DNA from 2 places in the Streptomyces sp. NPDC058620 genome. Region 2 is predicted to be linked to the other one. Evidence: riboswitches for the same ligand, from Rfam matches in the RefSeq annotation. Region 2 holds a riboswitch; the other holds the start of a gene.

What was found. A riboswitch is a leader RNA that binds a small molecule or an ion and turns the genes downstream of it on or off. The one in region 2 is predicted to bind S-adenosylmethionine.
Region 1: it holds a riboswitch for S-adenosylmethionine, as region 2 does, so the genes downstream of both, ACFWSK_RS28625 (aminotransferase class V-fold PLP-dependent enzyme) here and thrC (threonine synthase) in region 2, are expected to answer to the same signal.

What each region holds. Positions count from the first base shown of each region.
Region 1 covers NZ_JBHXQO010000042.1:39,508-46,762, reverse strand. The annotation lists gene ACFWSK_RS28650 (heme-copper oxidase subunit III) at 1-286, shown strand, start outside; gene ACFWSK_RS28645 (c-type cytochrome) at 342-1,151, shown strand; gene ACFWSK_RS28640 (Rieske 2Fe-2S domain-containing protein) at 1,148-2,200, shown strand; gene ACFWSK_RS28635 (cytochrome bc complex cytochrome b subunit) at 2,197-3,822, shown strand; gene trpD (anthranilate phosphoribosyltransferase) at 3,946-5,010, shown strand; SAM riboswitch class IV at 5,095-5,211, shown strand; gene ACFWSK_RS28625 (aminotransferase class V-fold PLP-dependent enzyme) at 5,387-6,811, shown strand; gene ACFWSK_RS28620 (Lrp/AsnC family transcriptional regulator) at 6,892-7,173, opposite strand; gene ACFWSK_RS28615 (rhomboid family intramembrane serine protease) at 7,170-7,255, opposite strand, start outside.
Region 2 covers NZ_JBHXQO010000002.1:121,559-128,813, forward strand. The annotation lists gene ACFWSK_RS02950 (trehalose-6-phosphate synthase) at 1-864, opposite strand, end outside; gene ACFWSK_RS02955 (hypothetical protein) at 942-1,232, opposite strand; gene ACFWSK_RS02960 (glucosyl-3-phosphoglycerate synthase) at 1,270-2,220, opposite strand; SAM riboswitch class I at 2,373-2,500, shown strand; gene thrC (threonine synthase) at 2,519-3,811, shown strand; gene ACFWSK_RS02970 (MoaD/ThiS family protein) at 3,841-4,116, shown strand; gene ACFWSK_RS02975 (cold-shock protein) at 4,556-4,762, shown strand; gene groL (chaperonin GroEL) at 5,164-6,786, shown strand; gene ACFWSK_RS02985 (hypothetical protein) at 6,875-7,255, opposite strand, start outside.

The DNA.
Region 1 (7,255 bases), on a different contig from region 2:
GATCTTCATCGGAGGCCAGGTCCTGGAGTACACCGAGCTGGTCAAGGACGCGGGGCTCTCCCTGTCGTCCGACCCGTACGGCTCGGTGTTCTACCTGACCACCGGCTTCCACGGTCTGCATGTGACAGGCGGCCTCATCGCCTTCCTGCTGGTTCTCGGCAGGACGTACGCAGCCAAGAGGTTCACCCACGAACAGGCCACCGCCGCCATCGTCGTGTCCTACTACTGGCACTTCGTCGATGTCGTGTGGATCGGCCTGTTTGCCACGATCTACATGATCAAGTAACCGGGCTCGCACCCACACACCATCGACGCAGAAGATCCTGACACCGGGGTAATCCGTGAAAAAGCTCTCCGCACGACGACGCCATCCGCTGGCGGCGGTCGTCGTACTACTCCTCGCGCTGGCGGCTACCGGGGGGCTGTACGCCGCTTTTGCGCCTGCGGGTAAGGCGCAGGCAGACGAAACCGCCCAGTCCCTCGCTATCGACGAGGGCAAGAAGCTCTACTCCGTAGGCTGCGCCAGCTGCCACGGAACCGGCGGTCAGGGCACCACCGACGGGCCGTCCCTCGCGGGCGTGGGCTCCGCCGCCGTCGACTTCCAGGTCGGTACGGGCCGTATGCCGGCACAGCAGCCGGGCGCCCAGGTACCGAAGAAGAAGGTCGTTTACACCCAGGCACAGATCGACCAGCTCGCGGCGTACGTCGCGTCGCTCGGCGCCGGTCCGATCACGCCGACCGAGAAGCAGGTCAACCCCGAAGGCGCGGACATCGCCAAGGGTGGCGACCTGTTCCGCACCAACTGCGCGCAGTGCCACAACTTCACGGGAGAGGGCGGCGCGCTGACACACGGCAAGTACGCCCCGAGCCTCGAAGGCGTGAGCCCGAAGCACATCTACGAGGCCATGCAGACCGGCCCGCAGAGCATGCCGTCCTTCCCCGACACGACGATGCCGGAGCAGCAGAAGAGGGACATCATCGCGTACGTCCAGACCGTGAACGGAGAGGACTCCGCGAGCCCCGGTGGGCTCAAGCTGGGTGGTCTCGGTCCGGTCAGCGAGGGTCTCTTCGGCTGGATCTTCGGACTCGGCGCACTGATCGCAGTTGCCGTTTGGGTCGCGGCCCACACCGCTAAGGCCAAGAAGTCATGAGTAGCCAAGAGATTCCAGAAGAGACCCTGCCGGTCGAGCAGGGCACCGCGCACGGCGCGGTAACGGTGGCGGACGATCCGTTCGCCGACCCGGGGCTGCCGGCCCACAAGCCGCGCATCCAGGACATCGATGAGCGGGCCGCGAGGCGCTCCGAGCGCGCGGTCGCGTTCATGTTCACGCTGTCCATGCTGGCGACGGTCGCGTTCATCGCGTCCTACGTCATCTTCCCGGTCGACAAGATCGTCTACATCTGGCCGTTCGGCCACGTGAGTGCGCTGAACTTCTCCCTGGGTCTGACCCTGGGTCTGGCGCTCTTCTTCATCGGCGCGGGCGCCGTCCACTGGGCGCGCACCCTGATGTCCGACGTGGAGACGGCCGCCGAGCGTCACCCCATCGAGGCCGAGCCCGAGGTCAAGGCGCAGGTGCTCGCCGACTTCGCGGCCGGTGCCGACGAGTCCGCCCTGGGCCGGCGCAAGCTGATCCGCAACACCATGTTCGGCGCGCTGGCCCTGGTGCCGCTCTCCGGCGTCATGCTGCTGCGCGACCTCGGCCCGCTGCCGGAGAGGAAGCTCCGCACCACCATGTGGGGCAAGGGCAAGCAGCTCATCAACATGAACACGATGGAGCCGCTGCGTCCCGAGGACATCGTCGTCGGCTCGCTGACCTTCGCCATGCCCGAGGGCCTGGAGGAGGACGCGCACGACTTCCAGACGCAGATGGGCAAGGCCGCCCTGATGATCGTCCGGATCGAGCCGGACGACATCAAGAACAAGCGTGAGCGCGAGTGGGCCCACGAGGGCATCGTGGCGTTCTCGAAGATCTGCACCCACGTCGGCTGCCCGATCAGCCTGTACGAGCAGCAGACGCACCACGTCCTCTGCCCGTGCCACCAGTCCACCTTCGACCTCTCCGACGGCGCCCGCGTCATCTTCGGTCCGGCCGGTCACCCGCTTCCGCAGCTGCGGATCGGCGTGAACAATGAGGGCAACCTCGAGGCGCTGGGTGACTTCGAAGAGCCCGTCGGTGCTGCATTCTGGGAGCGCGGATGAGTACTGCGACAGACACGAAGCGCAAGGCACCCGCCGGTGAGCGGGTGGCCGACTGGGCAGACGGCCGGCTCGGCATCTACGGCCTGGCCAAGGCCAACATGCGCAAGATCTTCCCGGACCACTGGTCCTTCATGCTCGGGGAGGTCGCGCTCTACAGCTTCATCATCATCATCCTCACGGGTGTGTACCTGACGCTGTTCTTCCACCCCAGCATGAACGAGGTCGTGTACCACGGCTCCTACGAGCCGCTGCAGGGCATCCGGATGTCCGAGGCGTACGCCTCGACGCTCCGCATCAGCTTCGACGTACGTGGCGGTCTGCTCGTCCGGCAGATCCACCACTGGGCCGCGCTGATCTTCCTGGCCGCCATGTTCGTGCACATGATGCGCGTCTTCTTCACGGGCGCGTTCCGCAAGCCGCGTGAGGTCAACTGGGTCTTCGGCTTCCTGCTGTTCGTCCTGGGCATGTTCACCGGGTTCACCGGTTACTCGCTCCCGGACGACCTGCTGTCGGGCACCGGTGTCCGCTTCATGCAGGGTGCCGTTCTGTCGGTGCCGATCGTCGGAACGTACCTCTCGATGTTCCTGTTCGGCGGGGAGTTCCCCGGCGTCGACTTCGTCGCCCGGTTCTACTCGGTCCACATCCTGCTGCTGCCGGGCATCATGCTCGGGCTCGTGGTCGCCCACCTGATCCTGGTCTTCTACCACAAGCACACGCAGTTCGCGGGTCCCGGCAAGACGAACAAGAACGTCGTCGGCATGCCGCTGCTGCCGGTGTACATGGCGAAGGCCGGAGGCTTCTTCTTCCTGGTCTTCGGTGTCATCGCCATCATCTCGGCGATCGCCTCGATCAACCCGATCTGGGCCCTCGGCCCGTACCGCATCGACCAGGTGTCGACCGGCGCGCAGCCCGACTGGTACATGGGCTTCTCCGAAGGTCTCATCCGTGTGATGCCGGGCTGGGAGATCAACCTGTGGGGTCACACGCTCGTCCTGGGTGTGTTCATCCCGCTGATGATCTTCCCGCTGGTCCTGGTCGCGATCGCGGTCTACCCGTTCATCGAGTCCTGGGTCACCCGCGACAAGCGGGAGCACCACATCCTGGACCGCCCGCGCAACGTGCCCACCCGCACCGCGTTCGGCGTGGCCTGGATCACGTGGTACTTCGTGCTGCTCGTCGGTGGTGGCAACGACCTGTGGGCCACGCACTTCCACCTGTCGATCAACGCCATCACCTGGTTCGTGCGGATCGCGTTCTTCGTGGCTCCGGTCGTCGCGTTCATCGTGACGAAGCGGATCTGCCTCGGCCTCCAGCGCCGCGACAAGGACAAGGTGCTGCACGGACGCGAGTCCGGCATCATCAAGCGCCTGCCGCACGGTGAGTTCGTCGAGATCCACGAGCCGCTCAGCCCGGGGCAGCTGCACACGCTCACCGCGCACGAGCAGTACAAGCCGGCCGAGATCGGCCCGGCGGTCGACGAGAACGGCGTCAAGCGCAAGGTCTCTCCCATGGAGAAGCTGCGTATCAAGCTCAGCAAGGGCTACTACGGCGAGGACAACCAGATCGCCAAGCCCACTGCCGAGGAGTACAAGGAGATCACCAGCGGCCACGGCCACCACTGATCACCTGAACTGATCGCCACAGCGAGAGCCCCGTCCATCGAGTGGACGGGGCTCTTTGCCGCCCCCGGGGCTGGATAAGGTGGAGGCCATCCCCTTATCGGCTGTGGACCCCAGGAGCGGACCATGAACGTTGTGACCCCGGGCGGCGGCGACAGCGTGGCGGCTCGTTCCTGGCCGGGCGTGCTGAACCCGCTGCTGCGCGGCGAGAACCTGACCTCGGACGACACCGCGTGGGCCATGGACCGCATCATGAGCGGCGAGGCGACCGACGCGCAGATCGCCGGGTTCGCGGTCGCGCTGCGGGCCAAGGGGGAGACGGTCGACGAGGTCACCGGACTCGTACGGACGATGTACGCGCACGCCAACACCATCCACGTGCCGGGCCGTACGGTCGACATCGTGGGGACCGGCGGTGACCTGGCCAGAACGGTCAACATCTCCACCATGTCGGCGATCGTCATCGCGGGAGCCGGAGCCAAGGTCGTCAAGCACGGAAACCGTGCCGCCTCGTCGGCGAGCGGGGCGTCAGACGTCCTGGAGAAGCTGGGCGTCAACCTCGAACTGACGCCGCAGCGGGTCGTGCAGGTCGCCGAGGAAGCGGGCATCACCTTCTGCTTCGCGGTGAAGTTCCACCCCGCTCTGCGGTACGCGGCCAAGGCCCGCAAGGAGCTCGGTGCGCAGACCACGTTCAACATCCTGGGTCCGCTCACCAACCCGGCCCAGGTGCGCGCCCAGGCCGTCGGGGTCGCCGATCTCCGGATGGCGCCCATCGTGGCGGGCGTGCTCGCAGACCGCGGCAACTCGTCCCTGGTCTTCCGCGGCGACGACGGCCTCGACGAGCTGACGACCACGGCGACTTCACGGGTCTGGGTGGTCCGGGACGGTGCGGTGCGCGAGGAGGCGTTCGATCCGCGTGACGTCGGCCTGGAGCTGGTGCCCGTGGAGGCCCTGCGAGGCGCCGACGCCTCGTACAACGCGGATGTGGCCCGACGGCTGCTGGACGGCGAGACCGGGCCGGTACGCGACGCCGTGCTGCTCAACACCGCGGCGGCACTGGCCGCCCTGGACGCCGGGCCGGGCACGCTGAACGAGCAGATCGCCGCCGGGATCGTACGGGCCGCCGAGTCGATCGACTCCGGCGCGGCCAAGCGGGTGCTGGAGCGCTGGGTGGCGGCCAGCAACGCCTGAAACAGGCGCGGTACGCACAGGGGCGCGGTCCGGATGCCGGACCGCGCCTTGCGTATGTCCGCACGTATGGCAAGATGCTGCGCAGGTCATGAGTGACAGCGAATAGGCCCCGGCTCGCTGTCCGGCAACCCTCCGTCCGTGGCGGGGTGCCCCGGGTGAAGACCAGGCCGTAGGCAGCGAGGTCTACGGCAAGCGCGGGCCCCTCGGCATCTGTGAATGCCAACCCCCGGGGTCCTGGTCCCTAGGGAGTCTCTTGTGAGCAAGCGAATGCGTTAGGGCCTCTCCGCCCTTCTCCGCGCACCCTCTTTCCCTTTCTCCTGCGCTGCCGCGTACACGTCGGCGCGCAGAATTCGCCTGCCTGTTACGGGAGTTCGCCATGTCTGTCTCCGCCGCTGCCCTCGACCAGTCCATTTGTGCACCGCTGCCGGTTCTGGGCAAGGACGTCACTGTTCCGCTCGTTACGGGCGGAGAAGTCACCTATGCCGCCCTCGACTACGCGGCCAGCGCCCCGGCACTCCAGCGGGTCTGGGACGACGTCGCCGCGTACGCCCCGTACTACGGCAGCGTCCACCGGGGTGCCGGCTACCTCTCGCAGCTCTCCACGGACCTCTTCGAGAGCAGCCGCAGGACCGTCGCGGAGTTCCTCGGCTGCCGGGCCGATGACCAGGTGATCTTCACCCGTTCGACGACCGACTCCCTCAACCTGCTCGCCGCCGCGCTCCCCGCGGACTGCCAGGTGTTCGTCTACGAGACCGAGCACCACGCCTCGCTGCTGCCGTGGCGCGATGCCCGCGTGACCTACCTCAACGCCCCCCGTACGCCGGGGCAGGCCGTCGAGGCCCTGGAGCGGGCGCTCGCCGAGCGCGACCCCCGCTCGGCGTCCGAGGGCGAGAATGGCAGCCGAGGCGGAGCGAAGCGCAGCGGCCCGGCGCTGGTCTGCGTCACCGGTGCCTCCAACGTCACCGGGGAGCTCTGGCCGGTCAGGGAACTGGCCGCAGTCGCCCACGCCCACGGTGCCCGCATCGTGCTGGACGCCGCGCAGCTCGCCCCCCACCACCCGGTGGACATCGCGGAGCTGGACGTCGACTGGGTCGCCTTCTCCGGACACAAGCTGTACGCGCCGTTCGGCTCGGGAGTCCTCGCGGGCCGCGCCGACTGGCTCCAGGACGCGGAGCCGTACCTGGCCGGCGGCGGGGCCTCGCGCAAGGTCGCCCGGCGCACCGACGGCGGCGTGGACGTGGAGTGGCACACCACCGCGGCCCGCCACGAGGCCGGTTCGCCCAACGTCATCGGCGTCTACTCGATCGCCTCCGCCTGCAAGGCGCTCACCGAGGCGGGCTTCGACACCCTCGTCGCCCGTGAGCAGCACCTCGTCTCGGAGGTCCGCGCCGGTCTCGCCGAGGTCCCCGAGGTCCGGGTGCTCTCCCTGTTCGGCGACGACGCCCCGCGGGTCGGCGTCATCTCGTTCGTCGTCGACGGCTGGAACAGCTCGCACTTCGCCGCCGCGCTCTCCGCGGAGTACGGCATCGGCGTCCGCGACGGACTGTTCTGCGCCCACCCGCTGGTGCGGACCCTGCTGGGCAGTGCCCCGCAGGACCCGGGCGAGTGCGGCGCCCCGGAGGCCGGGCCGGGCGAGCGGTCGCTGAACGCGATCCGGGTCAGCTTCGGTGCCGGTACGCCGGACGAGCACGTCGAGCGTTTCGTACGGGCGGTCAAGGAGCTGGTCCGTGAGGGCGCCCAGTGGAAGTACCGCACGGAGGACGGCCGCTGCGTCCCGGACCGCGGAACGGCTCAGGTCTAGGGTCCCGGGCGCCGGGGGACCGCAACACGTCGGCCGGGCACGGACTTCACCTCGTGCCCGGCCGACGCGCGACGAGGGTTCTAGGCGTCCAGGCCGATCGCGAAGGCCGCTTCGAGGTCGTGCTGCGAGTACGTACGGAACGCCACATGCGTGTCGGTTCCCTCGACGCCCGGGATCTTGCTGATCCGGCCGGGGATCACGTCGGCGAGATCGTCGTGCCTGGCCACGCGGACCATGGCGATCAGGTCGTACGTACCGGTGACCGAGAAGACCTCGCTGACACTGTCCAGCGCGGCGATGGCCTCGGCGATCTCCGGAATCCGGTCCACGCTGGTTTTGATGAGCACGATCGCGGTGATCACGGCTGGCTTTCTCCCTCGGTGGCCGTGGCTGGAGACTTCACTCTAGCCCCACGGTGGTAGCACACCCAGGCGTAGAGGAACC
Region 2 (7,255 bases):
CAGCAGCGCCCGGTACGCGAGCAGCCCGCGCACGATGTTCTTGGAGAGCTCCGTCCGGTCCACCCGCACGATCGTCCGCCGGCCGGGACCCACCTGCTCCCGCAGGGCTTCCATCCGCTCGTCCACGTCGGCCTCGTGCGCGCGGCGGCGCAGGAACTCCGCGTCCGCCCCCAGCCCGTGCACCCCGATCCGGGTGCGGCCGGTGCCGCCCAGGATCTCCGTGCAGCAGCCGATGAAGGCGTCGGCCCACCGCCGGGTGAGGAACGCCGCCCGGTCGGCGCCGAGAATGCCCCGCAGCAACTGCTCCCCGATGTCGTCGGGCAGCAGGCGGAAGTAGTCGACGGGTGCCCACGGGGTGTGCGAGAAGTGCCCGATCCGCAGATCGGCACGGAGCTCGCGGAGCATGCCCGGCACCAGTGCGAGGTGGTAGTCCTGCACGAGGACCGCCGCCCCCTCGCCCGCCTCCTCGGCGAGCGCTTCGGCGAAGGCCCGGTTGTACGCCTCGTACGAGGCCCACTGCCGCCTGAACTCCGCGTCGAACGCGGGCTCCAACGGGGTCTGGTACAGCATGTGGTGGACGAACCAGAGCACCGAGTTCGCGATGCCGTTGTACGCGTCGGCGTGCAGAGCGGCGTCGATGTCGAGCATCCGTACGCCCGGTTCGGCGACCCCCTGCCTGACCGCCTCGCGGTCGCCGTCGCTCAGGGCCGCGCACACCCACAGCTTGTCGTCGACCGCGCTGAGGCCGGAGACCAGGCCGCCTCCGCCCCGTTTCGATGTGAGCGAGCCGTCCTCGCCCCGGGTGTACGACACCGGGCCGCGGTTGGACGCGACGAGAACCTGGGCAGCGTGCTCGGAAACCATGTACCGGAACCTAGCCGCTTCCGTAACCCCCCAAACGTGAGTACGGCCCCCGGCTGGGCGGGCTGGCGCCCCGCCGGTCAGCCGTGGTCGCGTTCGCGTCCCCGGCCGCGCGCCGCCGCGCGGGCGACCGCCCCGGCCCCGGTCAGGGCGAACCCGAGGCCGCCGAGCAGCCACAGCCGCTCGCTGTTGCCGCCGGTCTCGGCCAGGGAGCCGTGCGCGGGGCGCGGCACCTCCGTGGCCGGGGCGGCGGCGGCCGGTGCCGGGGTGGCCGGCCCGGCCACGAGGGAGCCGAGCACGGCCAGGGGAGCGGCGTATGCGGGCAGTCGGCGCCACCGGCGCAGAGCGGCCCTCGGTCGAGAAGAAGCCATAGAAGGGAAATGTAGGGAACTTTTATGACTGAACCGGTTACGCCGCGCGATGGGACAGATACTCCTCGATGTCCCGCATCGGAGGCCGCTCCTCCGTATCGACCGCATGGGTGCACGGCACGAAGCCGTTCTCGCCCCGCTCGAACTGGGTCAGCACCGGTCGCACCAGGTGCCCCCGGGAGAGCCGCGTCTGTGCGGTGCGGTAGATCGTCGCGGCCATCCTGCCCAGCGCCTGGCCGTCCTGGTGACGGTGTTTGCGTACGCCGACGTCGACCTGGGCCAGTGCGTCCAGGCCCACCAGGTGCAGCGAGTCGATGAGCAGTCCCAGCTCCACTCCGTAACCGACGGGGAAGGGCAGCTGTTCGAGCAGGGAGCGCCGCACCGCGTACTCGCCGCCGAGCGGCTGGACGAAACCGGCCAGCTGCGGCCAGTGCAGATTGAGCAGGGGCCGTGCGACCAGTTCAGTGACACGACCGCCCTGACCGGCGGTGTTGCCCAGCGGCCGGTCGTACATCGCCTTCACGAACTGCACCGAGGGATCGGTGAGCAGCGGCCCGACGGTCCCGGAGACGAAGTCCGCGGAGAAGTCCTTCAGGTCCGCGTCGACGAAGCAGACGATCTCACCGCTCGTGACCAGCAGTGACCGCCACAGGACCTCGCCCTTGCCGGGGATGGCGGGTATTCGGGGGAGGATCGCGTCCCGGTGCACCACCCGGGCGCCCGCCTCCGTGGCGACCCGCGCGGTCGCGTCCGTCGATCCGGAATCGATGACCACCAGCTCGTCGATCAGCGGCACGCGCTCCATCAGCTCGCGCCGGATCGTCGTCACGATGTCGCCGACCGTCGCCTCCTCGTTGAGGGCGGGCAGGACGACGCTGATGCTGCCGCGGCGTGGGTCCCGGGTCCTGGCGGCCGCGAGACGATCCAGCGGACGATCGGCGGCCGACCAGGAACGCCTGGTCAGCCAACGTTCCACCTCTTCGATCACGGTCGAATCTCCCTGCGTGTGATCCATCTCGCGGTTCGGACGACTCTCTCAACCGTCCGAGGCTTCGGTTACAGTCTTGAACAACGCGGACGGCCCTCGCATCTCGGGGTCGCCCGCCGACAAACGCCTGGATCGGTGATCCAGCGCCACAGCGCTCATCCAGAGGGACTGAGGGAACGGCCCGTTGAAGTCCCGGCAACCCCCCCATCGACCGCGAGGTCACGGTGGGGAAGGTGCCAAATCCGTCTTGTGGCGAAATTCGCCATGAGGAAGATGAGGAGAAAGGGCCTCCGCCAGCATGGCTGTGCAGACTGAACTGACGAACACCCCTTCCACTGTGGACCTCGGTCCCGCCGCGGCGCTTTCCTGCCGTGAGTGCGGCGAGCGCTTCGAGCTCGGTCCCCTCTTCGCCTGTGCGTCCTGTTTCGGGCCGCTCGAAGTGGCGTACGACCTGCCGAGCGGCTCTCCCGACGAGCTGAAGAAGCGCATCGAGGCCGGACCCAACAACATCTGGCGCTACGCGCCGCTGCTGCCGGTCCCCTCCGATGTCGCGGACAAGCCCAACATCAACCCCGGCTTCACCAAGCTGGTCAAGGCCGACAACCTCGCCCGTGAACTGGGCGTCACCGGTGGCCTGTTCGTCAAGGACGACTCCGGGAACCCGACGCACTCCTTCAAGGACCGTGTCGTCGCGATCGCCGTCGAGGCCGCCCGCGCCTTCGGCTTCACCACCCTCTCCTGCTCCTCCACCGGCAACCTCGCCGGTGCGGTGGGCGCCGCCGCCGCCCGCGCCGGCTTCCGCTCCTGCGTGTTCATCCCGCACGACCTGGAACAGGGCAAGGTCGTCATGGCCGCGGTGTACGGCGGTGAGCTGGTCGGCATCGAGGGCAACTACGACGACGTCAACCGCTTCTGTTCCGAGCTCATCGGCGACCCGCTCGGCGAGGGCTGGGGCTTCGTCAACGTCAACCTGCGTCCGTACTACGGCGAGGGCTCCAAGACCCTCGCGTACGAGATCTGCGAGCAGCTCGGCTGGCAGCTGCCCGACCAGCTCGTGATCCCGATCGCCTCGGGTTCGCAGCTCACGAAGATCGACAAGGGGCTCCAGGAGCTCATCAAGCTGGGTCTGGTCGAGGACAAGCCGTACAAGATCTTCGGCGCCCAGGCCGAGGGCTGCTCCCCGGTGTCGGTGGCCTTCAAGGCCGGTCACGACGTCGTGCGTCCCCAGAAGCCGAACACGATCGCCAAGTCCCTGGCGATCGGGAACCCGGCCGACGGTCCGTACGTCCTGGACATCGCCCGCCGTACCGGTGGGGCCGTGGAGGACGTGAACGACGAGCAGATCGTCGACGCGATCAAGCTGCTGGCCCGTACCGAGGGCATCTTCGCGGAGACCGCGGGCGGGGTGACGGTCGGCGTGACGAAGAAGCTGATCGAGGCGGGTCTCCTCGACCCGACGCTGACCACCGTCGTCCTGAACACCGGTGACGGTCTCAAGACGCTCGACGCGGTGGCCGCGACCTCGCAGGCGACCGCGACGATCCGGCCGAGCCTGGACGCGTTCCGCGCCGCCGGCCTCGCCACCAGCTGATCACCCGAGACCGAAGGAAGGCACCCACCATGAGCGTCAAGGTCCGCATCCCCACCATCCTCCGCACCTACACGGGCGGCCAGGCCGAGGTTCCGGCGGAGGGCGCGATCCTCTCCGAGGTCATCGCGTCCCTGGAGAAGAACCACCCGGGCATCGCCGCCCGCGTCCTGGACGACCAGGGCAAGCTCCGCCGCTTCGTGAACGTGTACGTCAACGACGACGACGTGCGCTTCGAGGGCGGCCTGGACGCGGCCACGCCGGACGGTGCCGGCGTCTCGATCATCCCGGCCGTCGCCGGAGGCTGACCGCCGGGCCGGCGCGCGCACGGCCGCCGGCTTCACAGCGTTATCCCTGTTACCCCCTCCGCGAGAGAAGCGGAGGGGGTAATTCTGCATGGTTAAGCGCGGTAGAGTTGGGAAGTCCCCTCCGCTGCCTGTGCCGCCCGCATATGAGAATGCGCCCGGTCGCGATAAGAAGCAGCCAAAGTGTGCGACCCCCTTGAGCCATAAGTGGCCTTTGTCAGGCCCGACTTGCCCAGGAATCTCATGAATTCCCCATATAGGGGCGATCGGTTGTGCCCAGAATTCTCGTCCGATTGACCTGTTGCAGAGGGCAGTTGGGCAGATACATTCGGCCGCGGTCGACGCGTTCCGGCGCACGCACCCTCTCCGGTCGGAGGGTGAGTTCTGACCCGGGCCCGCGAAGTGCGGTCCTGTGCAAGGGCCAGTAATAGGGGAGTTAGGCATGGCTCAGGGCACCGTCAAGTGGTTCAACGCGGAGAAGGGGTACGGCTTCATCGCGGTCGACGGTGGTGCGGATGTTTTCGTCCACTACAGCGCGATCCAGATGGACGGGTACCGCACCCTCGAAGAGGGTCAGCGAGTTGAATTCGAAATCTCGCAGGGCCAGAAGGGGCCGCAGGCGGACATGGTCAAGCTCGCCGTCGGCTGAGCTCGGCGCGGTCGGCCAACGACACTACTCACGCACGTAGGGCCCGTACCCCCAGGGGTACGGGCCCTACGTGCGTCCGGGTGTCCACGCGTCCGGGTGTCCATGCGTCCGGGCGTCCCCCGTGCGTCCGTGTGCCCTCCGTGCGCCTGTGCGCATCCTCCGGCCGGCACCCCGTCCGGGCACGCCCGGTTGTCCACATCCCGAGGGGGACGCTTGCACTCGCAGGGGTCGAGTGCTAATCATTGGCGTTAGCACTCTCCAGGTGAGAGTGACAGAAACTTGGACCGGGCCGGTGAGGCCCGCAGGCTGCGTGGGGCAAGGAACCACACAGCACGCTGGCCGTCCGTCGCGGGCGCCTCTCGGTCCGGAGAATCCACCCCTGTCCGGGAGGACCACTTCACATGGCCAAGATCATCGCGTTCGACGAGGAGGCACGGCGCGGTCTCGAGCGCGGGATGAACCAGCTCGCCGACGCCGTCAAGGTCACCCTCGGCCCCAAGGGCCGTAACGTCGTCCTCGAGAAGAAGTGGGGCGCGCCCACGATCACCAACGATGGTGTTTCCATCGCCAAGGAGATCGAGCTCGAGGACCCGTACGAGAAGATCGGTGCGGAGCTGGTCAAGGAGGTCGCCAAGAAGACGGACGACGTCGCCGGCGACGGTACGACCACCGCCACCGTTCTCGCTCAGGCTCTCGTCCGCGAGGGTCTGCGCAATGTCGCCGCGGGTGCCAACCCGATGGCTCTGAAGCGTGGCATCGAGAAGGCCGTCGAGGCCGTCTCCGCCGCTCTGCTGGAGCAGGCGAAGGACGTGGAGACCAAGGAGCAGATCGCTTCGACCGCCTCCATCTCCGCTGCTGACACCGAGATCGGCGCCAAGATCGCCGAGGCTATGGACAAGGTCGGCAAGGAAGGCGTCATCACCGTCGAGGAGTCCCAGACCTTCGGTCTGGAGCTGGAGCTCACCGAGGGTATGCGCTTCGACAAGGGCTACATCTCGGCGTACTTCGCCACCGACATGGAGCGTATGGAGACGTCCTTCGACGACCCGTACATCCTGATCGTCAACTCCAAGATCAGCAACGTGAAGGACCTCCTTCCGCTGCTCGAGAAGGTCATGCAGTCGGGTAAGCCGCTGCTGATCATCGCGGAGGACGTCGAGGGCGAGGCCCTGTCGACCCTGGTCGTCAACAAGATCCGTGGCACCTTCAAGTCCGTCGCCGTCAAGGCTCCGGGCTTCGGTGACCGCCGCAAGGCCATGCTCGGCGACATCGCCATCCTCACCGGTGGCACCGTCATCTCCGAGGAGGTCGGTCTCAAGCTGGAGAACGCCGGCCTGGACCTGCTCGGCAGCGCCCGCAAGGTCGTCATCACCAAGGACGAGACCACGATCGTCGACGGTGCGGGCGAGAGCGACCAGGTTCAGGGTCGCGTCAAGCAGATCCGTGCCGAGATCGAGAACTCCGACTCGGACTACGACCGCGAGAAGCTCCAGGAGCGCCTCGCGAAGCTGGCCGGCGGCGTGGCCGTCATCAAGGCCGGCGCCGCGACCGAGGTCGAGCTCAAGGAGCGCAAGCACCGCATCGAGGACGCGGTGCGCAACGCCAAGGCCGCTGTCGAGGAGGGCATCGTCGCCGGTGGTGGCGTGGCTCTGCTCCAGGCCACGGCCGTCTTCGAGAAGCTCGACCTGACCGGTGACGAGGCCACGGGCGCCAACGCCGTGAAGCTCGCGCTGGAGGCCCCGCTCAAGCAGATCGCCGTCAACGGTGGTCTTGAGGGTGGCGTCGTCGTCGAGAAGGTGCGCAACCTGCCGATCGGTCACGGCCTCAACGCCGCGACCGGTGAGTACGTCGACATGATCGCCGAGGGCATCATCGACCCGGCGAAGGTCACGCGCTCCGCTCTGCAGAACGCCGCGTCCATCGCCGCGCTCTTCCTCACCACCGAGGCCGTCATCGCCGACAAGCCCGAGAAGGCCGGCGCGGCCGCCCCGGGCGGCATGCCGGGCGGTGACATGGACTTCTGATCCTTCCCGGATCAGTAGTGCAGTCGCAGCCGTAGTCGTACGGTGCCGGCCCCGGCCCCTGGGATTCGTCCCGGGGGCCGGGGCCGTCTCAGTTCCTTCCGGGGCGTGCCGTGAGGAGCAGGGGGATCGTGAGGACCGGCAGGAACCAGACCAGCACGATGAGGCGCTGACCGGCCAGCATGTCGAGGTTGGGGTGTCCGGCCTGGTTGAGCACGCCGCCCGCGGCCGTCGCGGCGGCGAGCAGGCCGAGGTACGTGGGGCGCCGGAGCGTGGAACAGGCGGCCAGGGCCAGGGTGATCAGGAGTAACGGTTCCTTCAGCTGGTGGTCCGTCCAGGCCGACCAGAAGGTCCCTTCCGCCGTGAGGAACCGGGGCCAGGGGTCGGGCACGTCCGGGCGCTGGTAATGGTGGGTCAGGAGGTCCTGGGCGCTGTCGTATCCCGACGGCCAGCCCAGTACGTACGTGGTCAG